DNA from 4 places in the Streptomyces sp. NPDC042371 genome. Region 2 is predicted to be linked to each of the others. Evidence: riboswitches for the same ligand, from Rfam matches in the RefSeq annotation. Region 2 holds a riboswitch; each other region holds the start of a gene.
The links. Region 2 has a riboswitch for cobalamin ahead of AC068B_RS27695 (energy-coupling factor ABC transporter permease). Riboswitches for the same ligand answer to the same signal wherever they lie in the genome.

Region 1 (3,199 bases), on a different contig from region 2:
CCACCGGCCGCATGCTGCGCGACCTCGCGATGAACGGCCAGGGCCCCAAGTTCTTCACCAAGCTCACGAAGAACGGCCTGCCGCTCATCGGCACCACGGCCTCCGCCGCGTTCATGCTGGTCGGCGTCTGGATCAACTACCAGTGGCCGGGCGAGGCGTTCAACTACGTCGTCTCCTTCGCGACCATCTCCGGCATGTGGGCCTGGATCATGATCCTGGCCTGCCAGATCCGCTACCGCCGCAAGGCCGACCGCGGTGAGCTGCCGCAGTCCACCTTCCGGGCCCCGGGCGCCCCGTACACCAGCTGGTTCGCCCTGCTCTTCATCGGCATGGTCATCGTGATGATGGGCATCGACAAGGACGCGCGGATCTCGCTGTACGCCGCTCCGGTCTGGGCCGCGATCCTGACGGTCTCCTACCTGATCCTCAAGAGCCGCAACCCGGAGGCCGCGGCCTTCAACAAGCGCAAGATCGGCGCCTCCGGCGGGGTCTCCTCGGAAGACTCCCTCTCCAAGGACTGAGGCTCCCCAAGGCCACCGTCCAGCATTCGGGCCCGCGCGTACCACACTTCGGTACGCGCGGGCCCCTCTGCTTATCCTGGCTGCCATGCTGACCATCACCCAGGCCCTCCACGACCAGATCGTCGCGCACGCGCGCCAGGACCACCCCGACGAGGCGTGCGGCGTGGTCGCGGGCCCGGAGGGCACCGGACGTCCCGAGCGGTTCATCCCGATGCTGAACGCCGCCCGCTCGCCCACGTTCTACGAGTTCGACTCGGGTGACCTGCTCAAGCTCTACCGCGAGATGGACGACCGCGACGAGGAGCCGGTGATCGTCTACCACTCGCACACCGCCACCGAGGCGTACCCCTCGCGCACCGACATCACCTACGCCAACGAGCCCGGCGCGCACTACGTCCTGGTCTCCACGGCGGACACCGACGACGCGGGCCCCTTCCAGTTCCGCTCGTACCGGATCGTGGACGGCGAGGTCACCGAAGAAGAAGTAAAGGTCGTCGAGGCATACTGAGCTTTACTCAAGAGGGCGGCAGGAGCCAGGAAGCCGGTGCGAAACCGGCACGGTCCCGCCACTGTGACCCCACTCCGAAGCCGGGGCGGGGGAGTCAGGAACTGACCTGCCGTCCTCCTCCACGCAACGCAGGGGACGCGGAAATCCCCTGGAGGAGGCAGTTCAGCCATGTCCCGCCACACCGGCATACGCGCCCTGGCCGCCGCGGCCCTGCTCGTCCCGCTCGCCGCGTGCTCCTCGTCGGACTCGGGCGACGCGGGCGGTGACACCAAGCCCGCGGCCAAGACCGCCGGATTCCCGTACACCGTCACCAACTGCGGTGTGAAGACGACGTACGACGCACCCCCGAAGCGCGCCGTCACCATGAACCAGCACGCCACCGAAGTCATGCTGGAACTCGGCCTCAAGGACCACCTCGCGGGCACGGCCTACCTCGACGACAAGGTCCTGCCGCAGTATGAGAAGGCGTACGACTCCATCCCGGTCCTCGCCAAGGAGTACCCCTCCTACGAGAAGCTGCTCGCCGCCAACCCCGACTACGTGTACGGCGGATACGCGAGCGCCTTCCTCGCGAGCGACGGCCGCAGCCGCTCCGCGCTCGCCAAGTCCGGCATCGAAAGCCGCCTCAACGTCGAGGGCTGCGCGAAGCGGCCCGTCTCCATGGACGACGTCTACCGCGAGATCCGCGAGGTCGGCTCCACCTTCGGGGTGCGGGCCCGCGCGGACAAGTGGGTGAGCGGCGCTCAGCGCGAACTCGCCGCCACCGCAGAGAAGTCGAAGGGCAAGAAGTCCCGCTCCGTCTTCGTCTACGACAGCGGCGACAAGACCGCGTTCACGGCGGGCGGCCGCGGCATCGGCAACGACATCATCAAGCGGGCGGGCGGCCGCAACGTCTTCGCCGACGTGGACAAGTCCTTCAGCGACGCGTCCTGGGAGTCCGTCGTGAAGAACAGGCCCGAGACCATCCTGATCCTCGACTACGGCGCCACGACCGTCGCCCAGAAGAAGAAGCGCCTCCTCGACGATCCGGTCCTCCAGGACGTCCCCGCCGTCAAGAACAAGAGCTTCGCGGTGCTGCCGCTGTCGGACATGGTCACGGGAGTACGAGCACCCGAGGCGGTGAGGAAGCTGGCGGCGCAGCTGTGAGCGGCCAGCGCACCCAGCTGCGGGAGAGCAGCCCCGCGGGGCAGGGTTCCCAGCCCGTCCGGCGTTTGACGAGCCCGAAGGGCGATCGGCGGAGCTCAGGGGGGCGGCGCCTGGTCGTCCTGACGGTGCTCGCCGTCGCCCTCGCCGCCGTGACGCTCGCCGGGCTGGCCCTCGGTTCCGTCCGCATCCCCACCGCCGACGTCCTGGAGATCCTCACGGGCCGCGCGGAGCCTTCGCCGTTCCGCACCATCGTCCTTGACGTGCGGCTCCCGAGGATCATCCTCGGAGCCACCGTCGGAGCAGGACTCGCCGTCATCGGCACCGTCCTCCAGGCCCTCGTCCGCAACCCCCTCGCCGACCCGTTCCTGCTCGGCGTCTCCTCGGGCGCCTCCGTCGGCGCGGTCGGCGCGATCGTGCTCGGCTCCGCCTTCGGCCTCGGCGCCGCCCTGTCGACCAGCGTCACCATCCCGGCCGCCTCCTTCGCGGGCGCCCTGATCTCACTGGTCCTCGTCTACGCCCTGGCCCGCAGCGGAGGCGGCGGCTTCGCCACCGGCAGGCTGATCCTCGCGGGCGTCGCCGTCTCGTACATCCTGACCGCGCTGACCAGCCTCATCCTGGTCACCGCCGACAGCGCGGACCACCTCAAGGAGGTCCTGTACTGGACGCTCGGCGGCCTCGGCAACGCCCGCTGGGACATGCTCGCCCTGCCCTGCGTCACCCTCATCCTCGGCACGGCCCTCCTGATGTCGATGGCCCGCCCCCTCGACCTGCTCCTCGCCGGTGAGGAGGGCGCCACCGTCCTCGGCCTGGACGCCACCCGGTTCCGTGCCGGAGTCTTCGTCCTCGCCTCGCTCCTCACCGGCGCCCTGGTCGCCTACAGCGGAGCCATCGGATTCGTCGGCCTGATGGTGCCGCACGCCGCCCGCATGCTGGTCGGCGCCGCGCACCGCGCACTGCTCCCGGTCGTCGCGCTGATGGGCGCGGTCTTCCTGGTCGCCGCCGACCTCGCCGCACGCACCGTCGC
Region 2 (3,199 bases):
CGCCCGCCGTGATGAAGGGGCGCGAGATGCGGGCCTCGGGCACCAGGACGCGCAGGGTGCCGTCGTAGCCGCGGCCCGCGAGCCCGGCCTGCAGACGGCTCGCCCGGTCGAAGGCGCGCACGAACGCGGTGGCGCCGAGACCTGCGAGGGAGCGCCAGGTGGCGGCGCGGGTGGTGTGCCCGAGCCGGGCGGCCTGCGCCTGCCGGATGCGGCTCATGGAGTCCAGGAGCAGGAAACTCATCCGGTAGGTGACGAGTGCGACGTCCACGACCGGTGCGGGCACGCCCGCTTTCACCAGGCGGGGCAGCAGGTCCGACATCGGTGTGGTGAAGGCGAAAAGCAGCACGCCGAGCGAGGCGGCGGAGGTCCGCAGGAGCAGCCCGCCCGCACGCGCCGGACCGCCCTCCGCGAAGGTCACGAACCCTTCGGGGCCGCCGACTTGGACGAGCAGGGTGAGTGCGCCGGTGACACAGAAGCCGAGCGGCACGCGGTAGGCGCGCCACAGCTTGCGGGGCGGCACACCGGCGGGGCCGAGCAGCAGGACGACTGCGGCGGCCAGGACCAGGACGGCGCCCGGCCAGGGCGGCAGCGAGATGGCGAGGATCGTGAGGCCGAGCCCGAGCACGGCCTTGTCCACGGGGTGCCGGCGGCGCCAGCGACTGCTGTGCGCCGCCGCATCGAGGGGCAGCACGCCGGGTCAGACCTGCTCGGTCTCGGCCCGGGCACCGTCCGCGCCGACCGGCGCGTCCGGCCCGGCAGCCCGCTCCGCACGCGCCTGTTCCGCACGCGCCTGTTCCGCGCCTTGCTTGCGGCCCTTGCGCAGCCCGAAGTAGTAGGCGAGGACGCCCGCGCCGAGGGCGGCCTGCAGGGCGAAGAGCGCCGACTCGACCTCCCCGGACGGGGGTTCGTACAGCGGCGAGAACCACGGCTCGTAGTCCGGCTTGATCTCGGTGATCGCCGTCTCGGCCTGGGCATCGGCCCCGGCGAACGGCTCCTCCTCGTCGTCGCCGAGTCCCAGCGCGATCGGCAGCACGGCGAGCGCGGCCACGATGAGGAGCAGCAGGGTGTTGATCTTCGCGTTGCGGCTCATCAGGCACTGGCCCCCGTCTGCGTCTCGGTCGACTTTGTCGGCTCGGCCGACTTGCTCGGTTCGGTCGGCTTGGTCGTCACGTCCGTCTGCTTGCGCTGCAGCAGCACGCCGAGGCGCGTGAGTTCGCCCTTGCTCGACTGCACGAGGAGCCGCATCACCAGGACGGTGAGGAGTCCTTCGCTGACCGCAAGCGGAATCTGCGTGACGGCGAAGATGCCGCCGAACTTGCCCAGGGCGCCGAGGAAGCCGCTGCTGGGGTCGGGGAACGCCAGGGCCAGCTGGACGCTGGTGACGCAGTACGTGGACAGGTCGGCGACGAACGCGCCGAAGAACACGGCGACCATGAGCGGCACGTCGTACCGCTTGAGGAGCCGGTAGACCGCGTATCCCGCCCAGGGCCCGACGATCGCCATGGAGAACACGTTGGCGCCCAGGGTGGTGAGCCCGCCGTGGGCGAGCAGCAGCGCCTGGAAGAGCAGGGTGATGGTGCCGAGCACCGTCATGATCGGTGGCCGGAACAGGATCGCCCCGAGTCCGGTCCCCGTCGGGTGCGAGCAACTGCCCGTCACAGAAGGGATCTTCAGGGCGGAAAGGACGAACGTGAAGGCTCCGGAGGCGCCGAGGAGCAGGGTGCTCTCCGGGTGTTCCTTGACTTCACGGGTCAGGGAGCGGACTCCGTGTACGACGAACGGCGCGGACGCTACGCCCCAGGCGATCGCGTGCGCCGGTGGGAGGAAACCCTCGGCTATGTGCATGGCTCGGCAGACCCTCTCCAGCACCTCGTGGATGGACAACGCGCCTTGGCCGGTCTCCTGGCTGACGGGTCGTACCGACCGGACTCCGCCTTCCCGGGCACGTGAGTACCCAGTGGCTGCCGCGAGGGCTGGAGCCGGACTTCCCGATCACAGTGGCGAGGGCCGCACCGGCATCACACCGGATTTCCCGTTCACCAAGGCGTGGCGACATTAGTGCGCAACGGACGTGCTGACAACTTGCGGGCTCGTTGCGCCGGTGGCACGCGCGAGCGCGCATACACCACGTGCGCCCCTGTTCAGAGGCTGTGCACCGAGTTGGCAGGTGGCGTGGAGCGGACGCGGCAGGGGGGCGCACAGGGGACGCAGAAGTGGGTCTGGAGCCGTCAGCTCCGGGCGTCCGGCGGCGGGGGCGGCTTCGGCGCTCCGCGCGGGGGTGCGATCTTCGCGTACGCGACGGGGGATCCGGCGGCGGCCGGGACCTTCTCCGCGGCGCGGTCCGGGTTCGGCGGCAGCAGTACGTCACGGCGGGCACCCGGGTCCCAGCCGGTCTCCACGACGCGCTTCTGCACGACGATCGCGCCGAAGAGGACGGCCACGCCGATCAGCAGCATCAGGACGAACCCGCCAGTCTCCTCCGTCTTGGCCGCATAACCGACGAGTGTGCCGAACCAGCCGAAGTCGGCGCCCCCGAAGGTGGTGTTCTCCTCCCCGAAGGCGCCGAGGACCTTCAGGAGCAGCGCGGGCAGGAAGGTGATGATGACGCCGTTGACGAAGGCGCCGAGGGCCGCGCCGCGGCGGCCGCCGGTCACGTTGCCGTAGCCCCCGGCCGCGCGCCGGTGAAGAAGTGCGGGACCAGACCGGGCAGGACGAGGGCGAGTCCGAAGGCCGGGTGGAAGATCCAGGCGAGCAGGCAGAGGCTGACGAGGCCGCCGACGAAGCTGGAGATGAAGCCGATGGGGACGGCGTTCTGTGCGTAGGGGAAGACGATGGGCGCGTCGAGGGAGGGGACCGCGCCGGGCCCCAGTTTCCTGGCGATGCCCTGGAAGGCCGGGACGAGTTCGCCGAGGATCGTGCGGACGCCGAAGAGGATCACGGCGACGGCGATGCCGAACTGGAGGCCCTGCATGTTCGCGCCAGTCGGCCGCGGGCGCGTCGAAGGGCACGGCTGCCACGGGGAGGATCTCGTTCAGCGCTGCCATGTCCATGATTCTCTCCGACGCGCGCGGCCCGGCACGTCCGCAGCGCCGTTCGGGGCGGAGCCACGCTGGGGCGCCCCCGGAAAGAGTGACCTGGCGAGGGTGGATGGCCCAGGGGTGATTGGCCCCACCGCTGCGGGAGGTACATCTGCGGCTGC
Region 3 (3,199 bases), on a different contig from region 2:
CCACCAGGACGGGGAAGCGGGCGGCGCGCGCTATGCCCATGTTCACGATGTCGGTGCGCCGCAGGTTGATCTCGGCGGGGCTGCCCGCGCCCTCGCAGATCACGGCGTCGTAGGTGGACCGGAGCTCCTCCAGGCAGCCCACGACGGTGTCGAGCAGCGCCGCCTGGCGCCCTCCGTGGTAGCCGCGCGCGCTCATCTCGCCGACCGGCTTGCCCATCAGGACGACCTGACTGGAGCGGTCGCCGCCCGGCTTGAGCAGTACGGGGTTCATCAGCGCGGTCGGCTCGACGCGGGCGGCCTGTGCCTGCATGGCCTGCGCCCGCCCGATCTCGGCGCCTTCGCGGGTGACGAAGGAGTTGAGGGACATGTTCTGCGCCTTGAAGGGCGCGACGGAGACGCCCTTGCGGGTCAGCCACCGGCAGATGCCCGCGGTGACGACGCTCTTCCCGGCGTCGGAGGTGGTTCCGGCGACGAGCAGTCCACCGCTCACGAGGCTCTCCCTGACTTACTGGATCTGCTGGACCTGCCGGACGTCAGCCGGGCGGCGGCCGCGACGCCGAGGGCCAGCAGGCCCACGCGCCGGGAGAGCTTCACCGCCCGCTCGATGTCCGCCACGCGCACGTCGTGCCCGTCCGCGTTGAGCACGGGCCGGTGCTCGACCCGTCCCGCGTACGAGAGGGTCCCCCCGAGGCGTACGCCCAAAGCCCCCGCGAAGGCGGCTTCGACGGGCCCCGCGTTGGGGCTCGGGTGTTTCGCGGCATCGGAACGCCATGCCCGCACCGCCCCCGAGGGCGAGTCCCCCGCGAGCACGGCCAGCGCGGCGGTGAGCCGCGCCCCGGGCCAGCCGAAGACGTCGTCGAGCCGCGCCGAGGCCCATCCGTAGCGCCGGTAGCGCGCGGACTTGTGCCCGACCATCGCGTCGAGGGTGTTCACGGCACGGAAGGCGACGAGTCCCGGCACCCCGCCGACGGCGCCCCACACGAGCGCTCCCACCACGGCGTCGGAGGTGTTCTCCGCGACGGACTCCACGACGGCCCGCGCGATTCCGTCGGCGTCCAGCGCCTGCGGGTCCCGCCCGCACAGATGGGGCAGCCGCTCCCTGGCGACCTCGATGTCACCGGCCTCCAGCGCCCCGCCGACGGCCCGCGCCTCGCGCCCGAGCGAGGTCCCGCCGAGCACGGCCCAGGTCGCGGCGGCGGTCAGCGCGACGGATGTGGCGGGGGAGCGGCGTACGAGAGAAGCGGCGAGCGCGGCGGCACCCGCCGCGCCCCCGGCGCAGACCAGGATGTGCAGCGCGCCCCACCCGCGGTGGTCCCGCCACAGCACCCGCTCGACGGCGCCCGCCGCCCGCCCGAACGCGGCGACCGGGTGGCCCCGGCGGGGATCGCCGAGCAGCAGGTCACCGAGGAATCCGGTGGCGGCGCCGTACGCGAAGTCGCGATCGGCACTCATGGGCTCAGCCCGCCGTCGTGCTGAGGAGAGGACTCGTACTCAGGGAGGGAACCGGCACCGGGCGGCCGCGCATGGCGATATGTCCTCACTCAGGGTGTCCGCGCCCTGGTTCGACGTGATCGGTGGCGAGAGTTCCTGGCTCACGGGGAGGGTTCTCCCCGGTGACAGTGGCGGGACCGCGCCGGATTCGCACCGGCTTCCTCTTCTGCCGCCGTAGTTGGCCCCGGCAGTCCACCACGGTCCCCGAACGCCCGTCAACTCGCCGTTGACCTGCGGCGGGAGAGTGTGTTGGGGCCCACACGGGGGTCCTCACACACGGGTGGGGCGCGGAGCGTTCCATACGCTCCGCGCCCCACCCGGGAACGCTGCCGTCAGGCGACGATCAGATAGATCCCGTACGCCACGGCCGCCGCGCACAGCGCGAAGCAGGCGTACGCGCCGGTGCGCGCCATGGTCGCCTGGCCGCCCGTGGAGGCGGCCGCCTTGTCCTGCTGGGAGAGGCCGACGATGCCGAGCGTGAACAGGCCCACCAGGGCCACCGTCACCGCGAGGCTGACTCCGAAGACGGAGCCGAGAGCTGCCCAGTCGATGCTCATGCTGATCTGTCCTTACACCGTCGCGGGCCGGGCGGGGTCCGCCATGGCGCCGGTCGTGGTCGTGGTCGGGGCCGTGACTCCGGCCTTGACGGACTCGTCCGCGACGGTCGAGGCGGCCAGGGTGCCCGTGGGGGGCGGCGTGACGGCGGCGATCGCGGTGGTCACGACGCCCGCGGGCTCGGCGCCCGTGGTGTCGTCGGCCGCGCGGATCTCGTCGTCGGTGACGTTGGTGTGGTCGACGGCGTTGCGCCGCGAGAGCACCCAGATCACGGCCGAGCCGCCGACGAGCAGCGCGGCGGTGACCGCGATGCCCCAGGGGCCCTGCTTGGTGAGGAACTCGGCGCCCGCGCCGACCAGACCGGCGGCCGGCAGGGTCAGGCCCCACGCGACGAACATCCGGGTCGCGGTCGACCAGCGGACGACGCCGCCCTTGCGGCCGAGGCCCGCGCCCATCACGGCGCCGGAGCAGACCTGGGTGGTGGAGAGCGAGAAGCCGATGTGCGAGGAGGCGAGGATCGCCGTCGCGGCGCTGGTCTGGGCGGCGAAGCCCTGCTGCGGCGCGAGGTCGGTCAGGCCCTTGCCCATCGTGCGGATGATGCGCCAGCCGCCGAGGTAGGTGCCGAGCGCGATGGCGATACCGGCCGACACGATGACCCACATCGGGGGGTTGGCACCGGGGTTCAGGACGCCGCCCGTGATGAGGGCGAGCGTGATGATGCCCATGGTCTTCTGCGCGTCGTTCGTGCCGTGGGCCAGCGAGACGAGACCGGCGGAGGCGATCTGACCCGCGCGGTAGCCCTTGGCGGTGGACTTCTGGTCCGTGTTGCGGCCGATGCGGTACGTCAGGCGCGTGGCCAGCGTCGCGGCGATGCCCGCCACGAGCGGGGCCGCGACGGCCGGGATCAGGATCTTGGTGACGACGGTGCCGCCGTTGATCGACGACCAGCCCATCGACATGACCGCGGCGCCGATGAGGCCGCCGAAGAGTGCGTGGGAGGAGCTGGAGGGCAGGCCCACCAGCCAGGTCAGGAGATTCCAGAGAATCGCGCCGACGAGCGCGGCGAAGATGACCTCTGTCTTGAGGCCGTCCTCATTGACGATGCCGCCGGAGATCGTCTTGGCGACTTCCACCGAGAGGAAGGCACCGACGA
Region 4 (3,199 bases), on a different contig from region 2:
GGGCGGCGGGCCCCAGTGCTGCTCGACGGAGTCGCGCAGCTCCTGCGGCAGCGTCGCGTACCACCGCTTGTAGTCGGCGGCCGGGATGCGCACGGGGTTGGCGGCGAGCTGCTCCTCGGTGAGCCAGTCCTGGTCGTGGCCGCCCGCGTCGATGAGCGCGCGGATCAGCTCGTCGCCGTCGCCGGAGACCAGGCCGGGGATGTCGGCCTCGGGGCCGAAGTCGTACCCCTCGGCACGGAGCCGGCGAAGCAGCTCGACGGCGGATGCCGGAGTGTCCAGGCCGACCGCGTTGCCGATGCGGGAGTGCTTCGTCGGGTACGCGGACAGCACCAGGGCGATGCGCTTGTCGGCGGCCGGGATGTGCTTGAGGCGCGCGTGGCGCACGGCGATACCGGCGACGCGGGCCGCGCGCTCGGCGTCGGCGACGTACGCGGGCAGACCGTCCTCGTCGATCTCCTTGAAGGAGAAGGGGACCGTGATCAGGCGGCCGTCGAACTCAGGCACCGCGATCTGGCTCGCGGCGTCGAGCGGCGAGACGCCCTCGTCGTTCTCCTGCCAGGCCGAACGCGACCCGGTCAGGCAGAGCGCCTGCAGGATCGGCACGTCCAGTCCGGTCAGCGCGCCCGCGTCCCACGACTCGTCGTCGCCGCCCGCGGAGGCCTCGGCGGGCTTGGTGCCACCGGCCGCGAGGACCGTCGTCACGATGGTGTCGGCGGCCCGCAGCGCGTCGATCAGCTCGGGCTCGGGGGCACGCAGCGAGGCCACGTACAGCGGCAGCGCCCGGGCGCCCGCGTCCTCGATCGCGCCGCACAGCGCGTCCACGAACGCGGTGTTGCCGCTCATGTGGTGGGCGCGGTAGTAGAGCACCGCCACGGTCGGGCCCTCCACGGCGCGGGCCGTGCGCTCCAGCGGGCCCCACGACGGGGCGGGCGCGGGCGGCTCGAAGCCGTGGCCGGTGAGCAGCACGGTGTCGGAGAGGAAGCGGGCCAGCTGCTCCAGGTTCGCGGGGCCGCCGTGCGCCAGGTAGGCGTGCGCCTCGGCGGCGATGCCGACCGGCACGGTCGAGGAGGCCATGAGCTGGGCGTCGGGTGCCTGTTCACCGGTGAGCACGACCACCGGGAGACCGGTGGCGATGAGCTGGTCCAGGCCGTCCTGCCAGGCACGGACGCCGCCGAGGAGGCGTACGACGACGAGGTCCACGCCGTCCAGCAGCGCGGGCAGTCCTTCGAGGTCAAGACGGGAGGGATTGGCGAACCGGTAGTCGACCGGACCCCCCGCCGCGCGGGCGCTGAGCAGGTCGGTGTCGGAGGTCGACAACAGCAGAAGCATGCGGGCGCAGGCCTTCCTCGGGGTGTCCGCGCCCCGGGTGGTCGTATGGACGGCAGGAGTTCCTGGCTCGCCCCACTCGGGTGGGGCTCACAGTGGCGGGACCGCGCCGGATTCGCACCGGGCTTCCTCCTTCGGGTCCTGGTGGACCCACGCCGTCGCTGGCGTCGACGGACCTGGCGGCCCGCCGCCTGCATAGTAAGTCCTGCCCGCGGTCGGCGGGGCGGCCACCTGCCAGAACGGTCCGTCTCGGGAGGCGACCCGCCGGATCCGCGTGGGTATGCTCGCCGCCATGCCGCCCACCCCAGCACCCTCCCCAGACCAGGGCGAATCCCCCATACGCGACCGGGGTGACGCCTGCCCCGGAGCCCTCCGCCTGCACCGCGCCGACGACGGCTTCCTCGCCCGACTCCGGCTGCCCGCAGGTCTTTTGACGACACGTCAGGCCGAGGCGCTGGTCACCGCGGCGGAGCGTCTTGCGGACGGCTGCCTCAGCATCACCTCGCGCGGCAACATCGAGCTGCGGGGCCTCGGCGAGACCAGCGGCGGCGAACTCTCCGCGCTGCTCTCGACAGCGGGCCTGCTCCCCTCCGAGCGGCACGAGCGCATCCGCAACGTGGTGGCGTCACCGCTCGCGGGCATCGACCGAATCGGCCGTGGTGACGTGCAGTTGTGGGCCCGTGAGCTGGACGGACTCCTGTGTTCCGAGGACTGGACCGCTGAGCTCTCGGGCCGCTTCCTCTTCGCCCTGGACGACGGGCGCGGGGACGTCGTCGGCCTCGGCGGCGATGTGACCTTGATCGCAGAATCGGGCGGGACGGCGGTCGTCCGCGTCGGCGGCCTGGCGTTCCGGGTCGCCGGAGTCGACGCCCCCCGCGCCGCGCTCACCGCCGCGGGCGCCTTCCACGCCGCCGCGACCGCCGCGGGCAACGGCGCCTGGCGGGTGGGGGAGCTGCCCCGCGAGCAGCGCGTGGACCTCGCAGGAGCACTGGAGCGCGCGGGCATCGACGCCGTGCGCGCCGAGCCCTGGACCGTCTCCCGAAGCGCCCCGCAGGCACCCGGGGCGATCGGCGACGCCGTCGTCGTGAGCGCCCCCCTCGGCCGCGTCACCGCCGCCGAGTGGCGGGCCCTCCTGCCGCTGCCCGCCGACGAACTGCGCGTCACGCCCTGGCGCGGCTTCGTCGTCCCCGGCTTCGCCGACGAATCCGCGGCCCGCGAGCGCCTCGCCGTGCTCGCCGACGCCGGGCACATCACCGACGCCGCATCGCCCTGGCTGGGCGTCGGCGCCTGCACCGGACGCCCCGGCTGCGCCAAGTCCCTCTCCGACGTACGCGCCGACGCCGTCCCCGGCCTCGGCGGCCTGCCCGTCCACTGGTCCGGCTGCGAACGCCGCTGCGGGCACCCGTGGGGCGACTGGGTCGACGTCCTCGCCACCGGCGACGGGCAGTACGAGGTGACGGTGCGCGTCCCCGGCGAGGACCGGACGCCTCTGACGGGCGGCACATTGACCGAGCAGGTCACCACGGCACGTACCACCACGAAACCAACGGCCACGAGATGAGCGAGAGCACAGTGTTCGACTACGAGAAGGACGGCGCGGCGATCTACCGCGAGTCCTTTGCCACCATCCGCGCGGAGGCGGACCTCCAAGGCCTGCCCGCCGACGTCAGCCAGGTCGCGGTCCGGATGATCCACGCCTGCGGGATGGTCGACCTCGTGCGCGACCTCTCCTACAGCCCGCGCGTGATCGCCGACGCCCGCAAGGCGCTGCGCGACGGCGCGCCGATCCTCTGCGACGCGAACATGGTCGCGAGCGGTGTCACGCGCAAGCGGCTGCCCGCCGACAACGAGGTGATCTGCACCCTCGCCGACC

Region 1: linked by a shared signal. The riboswitch ahead of AC068B_RS05120 (ABC transporter substrate-binding protein) and the one ahead of AC068B_RS27695 (energy-coupling factor ABC transporter permease) in region 2 are both predicted to bind cobalamin.
Region 3: linked by a shared signal. The riboswitch ahead of AC068B_RS36495 (cobalamin biosynthesis protein) and the one ahead of AC068B_RS27695 (energy-coupling factor ABC transporter permease) in region 2 are both predicted to bind cobalamin.
Region 4: linked by a shared signal. The riboswitch ahead of cobN (cobaltochelatase subunit CobN) and the one ahead of AC068B_RS27695 (energy-coupling factor ABC transporter permease) in region 2 are both predicted to bind cobalamin.

The regions. Positions count from the first base shown of each region.
Region 1 is NZ_JBWKAP010000001.1:1,156,468-1,159,666, reverse strand. Features, by position in the region: gene AC068B_RS05130 (amino acid permease) at 1-521, shown strand, start outside; gene AC068B_RS05125 (M67 family metallopeptidase) at 607-1,029, shown strand; cobalamin riboswitch at 1,033-1,153, shown strand; gene AC068B_RS05120 (ABC transporter substrate-binding protein) at 1,198-2,175, shown strand; gene AC068B_RS05115 (FecCD family ABC transporter permease) at 2,241-3,199, shown strand, end outside.
Region 2 is NZ_JBWKAP010000009.1:213,818-217,016, reverse strand. Features, by position in the region: gene cbiQ (cobalt ECF transporter T component CbiQ) at 1-691, opposite strand, end outside; gene AC068B_RS27700 (energy-coupling factor ABC transporter substrate-binding protein) at 698-1,090, opposite strand; gene AC068B_RS27695 (energy-coupling factor ABC transporter permease) at 1,090-1,845, opposite strand; cobalamin riboswitch at 1,876-2,059, opposite strand; partial or broken gene AC068B_RS27690 (PTS transporter subunit IIC) at 2,229-2,971, opposite strand.
Region 3 is NZ_JBWKAP010000018.1:15,061-18,259, reverse strand. Features, by position in the region: gene AC068B_RS36500 (cobyric acid synthase) at 1-490, opposite strand, end outside; gene AC068B_RS36495 (cobalamin biosynthesis protein) at 487-1,452, opposite strand; cobalamin riboswitch at 1,563-1,703, opposite strand; gene AC068B_RS36490 (hypothetical protein) at 1,824-2,048, opposite strand; gene AC068B_RS36485 (inorganic phosphate transporter) at 2,061-3,199, opposite strand, start outside.
Region 4 is NZ_JBWKAP010000003.1:226,929-230,127, forward strand. Features, by position in the region: gene cobN (cobaltochelatase subunit CobN) at 1-1,329, opposite strand, end outside; cobalamin riboswitch at 1,367-1,498, opposite strand; gene AC068B_RS10655 (cobalamin biosynthesis protein CobG) at 1,619-2,887, shown strand; gene AC068B_RS10660 (precorrin-8X methylmutase) at 2,899-3,199, shown strand, end outside.